Regions from separate parts of the Carnobacterium sp. CS13 genome, predicted to be linked through region 2. Evidence: a T-box and tRNA genes for the amino acid it is inferred to sense, from the RefSeq annotation. Region 2 holds a T-box; the other holds one or more tRNA genes.
The links. The T-box of region 2 lies ahead of JHE06_RS04195 (valine--tRNA ligase). A T-box ahead of a tRNA ligase gene usually reads a tRNA of that ligase, here a tRNA-Val.
Positions count from the first base shown of each region.

Region 1: it encodes a tRNA-Val, which carries the amino acid that the T-box ahead of JHE06_RS04195 (valine--tRNA ligase) is inferred to sense. The anticodon was not compared.

Region 1 covers NZ_CP067364.1:153,885-157,146, forward strand. The annotation lists rRNA gene JHE06_RS00695 (23S ribosomal RNA) at 1-926, shown strand, start outside; rRNA gene rrf (5S ribosomal RNA) at 1,019-1,134, shown strand; tRNA gene JHE06_RS00705 (tRNA-Val) at 1,164-1,239, shown strand; tRNA gene JHE06_RS00710 (tRNA-Lys) at 1,241-1,313, shown strand; tRNA gene JHE06_RS00715 (tRNA-Leu) at 1,352-1,436, shown strand; tRNA gene JHE06_RS00720 (tRNA-Thr) at 1,458-1,533, shown strand; tRNA gene JHE06_RS00725 (tRNA-Gly) at 1,537-1,608, shown strand; tRNA gene JHE06_RS00730 (tRNA-Leu) at 1,661-1,749, shown strand; tRNA gene JHE06_RS00735 (tRNA-Arg) at 1,757-1,830, shown strand; tRNA gene JHE06_RS00740 (tRNA-Pro) at 1,860-1,933, shown strand; gene JHE06_RS00745 (CtsR family transcriptional regulator) at 2,254-2,721, shown strand; gene JHE06_RS00750 (ATP-dependent Clp protease ATP-binding subunit) at 2,741-3,262, shown strand, end outside.
Region 2 covers NZ_CP067364.1:869,450-872,711, reverse strand. The annotation lists gene JHE06_RS04195 (valine--tRNA ligase) at 1-1,766, opposite strand, end outside; T-box leader at 1,846-2,080, opposite strand; gene tpx (thiol peroxidase) at 2,147-2,638, opposite strand; gene JHE06_RS04185 (redox-sensing transcriptional repressor Rex) at 2,748-3,262, opposite strand, start outside.

The sequences.
Region 1 (3,262 bases), 720 kb from region 2:
CGTAATGATTTGGGCACTGTCTCAACGAGAGACTCGGTGAAATTATAGTACCTGTGAAGATGCAGGTTACCCGCGACAGGACGGAAAGACCCCATGGAGCTTTACTGCAGTTTGATATTGAGTGTTTGTACAGCTTGTACAGGATAGGTAGGAGCCGATGAAACCAGGACGCTAGTCTTGGTGGAGGCGTTGGTGGGATACTACCCTTGCTGTATGACCACTCTAACCCACAGCCATGATCTGGCTGGGAGACAGTGTCTGACGGGCAGTTTGACTGGGGCGGTCGCCTCCTAAAGAGTAACGGAGGCGCCCAAAGGTTCCCTCAGAATGGTTGGAAATCATTCGTAGAGTGTAAAGGCAGAAGGGAGCTTGACTGCGAGACCTACAAGTCGAGCAGGGACGAAAGTCGGGCTTAGTGATCCGGTGGTTCCGCATGGAAGGGCCATCGCTCAACGGATAAAAGCTACCCTGGGGATAACAGGCTTATCTCCCCCAAGAGTCCACATCGACGGGGAGGTTTGGCACCTCGATGTCGGCTCATCGCATCCTGGGGCTGTAGTCGGTCCCAAGGGTTGGGCTGTTCGCCCATTAAAGCGGTACGCGAGCTGGGTTCAGAACGTCGTGAGACAGTTCGGTCCCTATCCGTCGCGGGCGCAGGAAATTTGAGAGGAGCTGTCCTTAGTACGAGAGGACCGGGATGGACACACCGCTGGTGTACCAGTTGTTCTGCCAAGAGCATCGCTGGGTAGCTATGTGTGGACGGGATAAACGCTGAAAGCATCTAAGCGTGAAGCCCCCCTCAAGATGAGATTTCCCATCACGTAAGTGAGTAAGACCCCTGAGAGATGATCAGGTAGATAGGTTGGAAGTGGAAGTACAGCGATGTATGGAGCGGACCAATACTAATCGGTCGAGGACTTAACCAATTTTTTAAACGGTGTCTTGGTTTCGACACGATGTTGCAAGAGAAAAACACTATCCAGTTTTGAGAGAACACCGTTCTCTTGATGAAAAAATGTGCGGTGGTGACGGCAAGAAGGTCACACCTGTTCCCATGCCGAACACAGCAGTTAAGCTTCTTAGCGCCGATGGTAGTGAAGGGTTTCCCTTTGTGAGAGTAGGACGCTGCCGCGCATTGATTCATTAAATTTAATTTATCCCATGGAGGTTTAGCTCAGCTGGGAGAGCATCTGCCTTACAAGCAGAGGGTCAGCGGTTCGATCCCGTTAACCTCCACCATGAGTCATTAGCTCAGTTGGTAGAGCATCTGACTTTTAATCAGAGGGTCGCAGGTTCGAATCCTGCATGACTCATAACTAAACATCTATGATGGATAGTTATGCTACGCTTAGCGGGTGTGGCGGAATTGGCAGACGCACTAGATTTAGGATCTAGCGTCGAGAGACGTGGGGGTTCAAGTCCCTTCACCCGCACCATTTATTCTTTTTACTGTATTAGCCGGCTTAGCTCAGTTGGTAGAGCATCTGATTTGTAATCAGAGGGTCGAGGGTTCAACTCCTTTAGCCGGCACCATTTGCGGAAGTAGTTCAGTGGTAGAACGCCACCTTGCCAAGGTGGAGGTCGCGGGTTCGAACCCCGTCTTCCGCTTACTAGACCAACTAGTAAGCAAGATTTGAAAAAATCATTGCTTGTTCTAAATGCCGGGGTGGCGGAACAGGTAGACGCACAGGACTTAAAATCCTGCGGTGAGTGATCACCGTGCCGGTTCGATTCCGGCCCTCGGCACCATTATTCAGCACCCATAGCTCAATTGGATAGAGTACCTGACTACGAATCAGGCGGTTAGAGGTTCGACTCCTCTTGGGTGCATTTTTCAAAACTAACATTGAAGAACATTACGGGAAGTAGCTCAGCTTGGTAGAGCACTTGGTTTGGGACCAAGGGGTCGCAGGTTCGAATCCTGTCTTCCCGATAAAAGAATAAAATACAAAAATAATCACTTATTTCATTAGTGGTTATTTTTTTATTTGGTTAGAATTAAATAGTTTTTAAGGCAAATGAGACTGTGTGGCTTTTCAAATGGCTTATTTTCTCGTATAATGAAAGTCAGGATTAGTCAAGGATTAGTCTGATTGGTTGACGCTGTTCTAGAGGAAAAAAGGAACGAGCGATTAAGTCTAGTGTTAAGACAAAAAGAAAAGGAGTGTTACTGAGAGAACACCGTTGCATTGTGTGGTAAAAATAGGTAATATACATACCATACATCTTCATTGTTTCAGTAACGAATAGCACATGAATAATCAAAATATGTCGGATATCATTGAAGCTTATTTGAAGAAAGTACTTGGAACGGATGAGCAAGTCGAAATTAGGCGTAGTGAAATGGCAAATCGATTTAATTGTGTTCCTTCTCAAATTAACTATGTCATCAACACACGTTTTACTGTTCAACAAGGTTATTTGGTTGAGAGCAAACGTGGCGGCGGCGGGTATATTCGAATTATAAAAGTAAAGTTGTTAGATGAAGCAGAAATGTTGGATATGCTGATTGATGTGGTTGGAGATAAGATTTCTCAAAGGAACGCTTTTTCAATCGTAGAAACGTTATACGAAGACAATATGATAGCTAAACGAGAAGCCAATTTAATGTTATCAGCGATGGAGAAATCGGTTTTATCTTTAGACTCAAAACTGGAACATGAATTACGGGCACGCATTTTAATAGCATTTTTAAACAATTTAAAATATGAACAGTCTTAAAAGACGGAGGTAATAAAATATGAATGAATTATTTTCAGAAAAAGCAAAAATGGTTCTAATGTTAGCACAGGAAGAAGCTAAAGGATTCCGTCATCATTCTGTCGGGACAGAGCACATCTTGTTGGGCCTTATGGTTGAACAAGAAGGAATTGCGGGCCAAACACTTCGTCAATTTTCTGTAACGGAAAAAGACGTAAGAGAAGAAATAGAACATTTCACGGGTTATGGAACCATGAAATATGTTTCGAAAAACGCCGTCTTGCCTTATTCGCCTCGAGCTAAACAAGCAATCACATTAGCTACAGACGAAGCAAGACGAATGGGAGCTCCTTTAGTAGGAACGGAACATTTGCTATTAGGTCTATTAAGAGAAGAAGATATCTTATCGTCTAAAATTTTGACTAATTTAGATATTAGTTTGAACAAAACCCGTCAAATTCTTTTGAAAAAAATGGGGATCTCAGATGTGACAAATGGCAAAGGCAGACGTCCAAAGGCAGCTTCTAAACCCGTAGCAGGAACGCCGACACTTGATTCATTA
Region 2 (3,262 bases):
ATATTCATCAATGCGAAACGACTAGCGTTCCAAATTTTATTGATGAAGTTCCAAGCAGCGTCCATTTTATCGTAACTGAAACGCACATCTTGACCAGGAGAAGATCCGTTCGATAAGAACCAGCGCAGTGCATCTGCACCATATTGATCGATCACATCCATCGGATCAATCCCATTGCCTAATGACTTACTCATTTTGCGTCCCTCTTCATCGCGAATCAGACCATGAATCAAAACGTTCTTAAACGGTCTTTTTCCAGTAAATTCCAAACTCTGGAAAATCATCCGGCTGACCCAGAAGAAAATAATGTCGTAGCCTGTAACCAATGTGTCCGTTGGGAAGTACCGTTTAAAATCTTCCGCTTCTTCATCTGGCCAGCCCATTGTTGAAAACGGCCATAAAGCTGAGCTAAACCAAGTGTCCAATACATCCGGATCTTGAACCCAATCCTCGCTGTTTTCCGGCGCTTCCATGCCGACATACAATTCGCCAGTCGTCTTATGGTACCAAGCCGGAATTCGATGTCCCCACCATAGTTGACGTGAAATAACCCAATCGTGAACATTTTCCATCCAACGCATATACGTATTCTCAAAACGATCAGGGACAAAAGACACTTTGTTATCTGTTTCTTGATTGTCTATCGCTTCTTTTGCTAAAGACTCCATTTTAACAAACCATTGTGTTGATAAACGCGGTTCGACTACTACTCCTGTACGTTCAGAATGTCCGACACTGTGAACCATTTTTTCAATTTTGATTAAATGACCTTCTGCTTCCAGATCTTTAACAACTGCTTTACGAGCTGCAAATCGATCCATTCCAGCATACTTGCCAGCCAGCTCATTCATCGTTCCATCTTCATGCATCACGTTGACACGCGGCAAATCATGACGGTTCCCGACTTCAAAGTCATTAGGGTCATGGGCAGGGGTGATCTTAACAACCCCTGTACCAAAGTCCTTTTCAACGTATTCATCAGCAACAATCGGTATTTCACGGTTCATTAACGGTAATAAAACAGTTTTCCCAATTAATTGCTGGTAACGTTCATCTTCAGGATGCACAGCAATTGCAGTATCGCCTAACATTGTTTCAGGACGAGTAGTAGCAATTTCAACAACACCGCTGCCATCGGACAACGGGTAGCTCATGTGGTAAAAAGCTCCTTCAACGTCTTTATGGATCACTTCAATATCTGATAAAGCTGTTTTAGCTTTTGGATCCCAGTTGATAATATACTCGCCGCGATAAATCAGTTTCTTTTCATACATTGTAACGAAAACTTTTTTTACGGCTTCTGACAAGCCGTCATCTAATGTAAAACGCTCGCGGCTGTAATCAACTGATATTCCAACTTTAGCCCATTGTTGGCGGATAACCTCTGCATATTCTTCTTTCCAATCCCAGACCGTTTCAATAAATTTTTCACGACCTAAATCATAGCGAGAAATGCCTTTTTCTGCTAATTTTTCTTCTACTTTTGCCTGAGTCGCAATTCCAGCGTGATCCATTCCAGGCAACCACAAAGTATCGTAGCCTTGCATGCGTTTTTGTCGAATAATGATGTCTTGCAAAGCTGTATCCCACGCATGCCCTAAATGAAGTTTTCCAGTAACATTTGGCGGAGGTATAACAATAGAGTAAGGTTGCTTTGTTTTGTCTCCACTTGGTTTAAACAAATCTTTTTCTAACCATTTTTCATAGCGGCCTGCTTCAACTTCTTTTGGTTGATATTTTGTCGCCATCTTCAGTTCATCTGCCATGTCCCTTAACCCCTTTTTCATTTTTTTAAAGCTGCTATTATATAAAACGACAAAAAAAGCACCCATCCTAATGTATAATCATTAGGACGAATGCTTTAGAATTCGCGGTACCACCTAGTTTGCATATTCGTTATTCCCGAATATACCTCTCTCTTCACGTTTTTAACGTAACGTCACTCCGTACAAGGTTACTCTTTCTTCACCCTGTCAGCTCCCAAGCTACCTTCATCTTATTTCGGTTAAGAACTCCCACCATCTGTTCTTTTCTCTATTAAACCAAAAATAACATTACTCTTCTTGTTCATCGCTTTTAAGTATGTCTTATTTTAGCATTGAAAAGGTGGTAATTCAATCCTGTATTTTATAATTCGGAATTAAACTCAACGAGCAGCTTTTGCAACTTCAATAGCTTTGTCATAGTTTGGTTCATCAACCATTTCAGATACGATTTCTTTGTAGATTAATTTTCCGCTTGCATCGATTACAAACACAGAACGCGCTAATACATTCATTTCAGGGACAAATAAACCGTATGCTTTGCCGAAAGAAGCATCCGTATCGTGCAACATCTCCATTTCGATACCTTCTCCAGCACACCAATTTTCTTGTTGTTCTTTTGTATTTGTTGAGATCGTCATTAACTGTACGCCTTCGATAGCACTTGCTGCTGAATTGAAAGCTTTCGTTTGAACCGCACAAACACGTGTATCAATGTCCGGTACGACACTGATTAAAACAACTTTTCCGTTAAATTGTTTCAATTCAATGGTCTCATCTTTTAAATTTTTCACTGAAAAATCCGGTGCTTGTTCTCCCACTGCGGGTTGCGTGCCTTCAACTTTAAAAGGAGTGCCTTTTCTTGTGATTTCCATGTATATCGCTCCTATTCATATATAAACCTACTTCTTTAGTATACGCTGGCTGGAAAGAAAAATGCAACCTTTACCATTTTAATTGCTTCACTAACTACAAAGCGAATACCTATTTAACTACTGGATGAAGCAGCCAGTCATTATAACAAACCAACGTTAAAATTTCACTGGTTAAGTCAATATACCGGATACCCACGTGTTCCGGCACATTAACCCTTCCTGGAGCAAAATTTAATATCGCCGTAATCCCTCCATCTACCAACATCTCTACTGCCTCTTGAGAAAATTCGCTAGGGACCGTAGAGATGGCCACATGAATTTCTTCTCTTAGTAACACTTCTTTCATCTGATCAATCGAATAAACCGGAACTCCGGATAATATTTTGCCGGAATTCTCTTCACATTTCTCGAAGCCGCATGTAATTTTCAAATTTTGATCTCTACGGAAATTATTTTCGATTAACGCTTTCCCAAGGTTTCCAACTCCGATCAAAGCAATCTTAATGATTTTATTCACATTCAATAACTCATTAAATACTTTTGTAACATAATCTACCTCATAACCGTATCCGCTTCTGCCTAATTCCCCGAAATGAGAAAAATCACGTCGAATAGTTGCAGAAG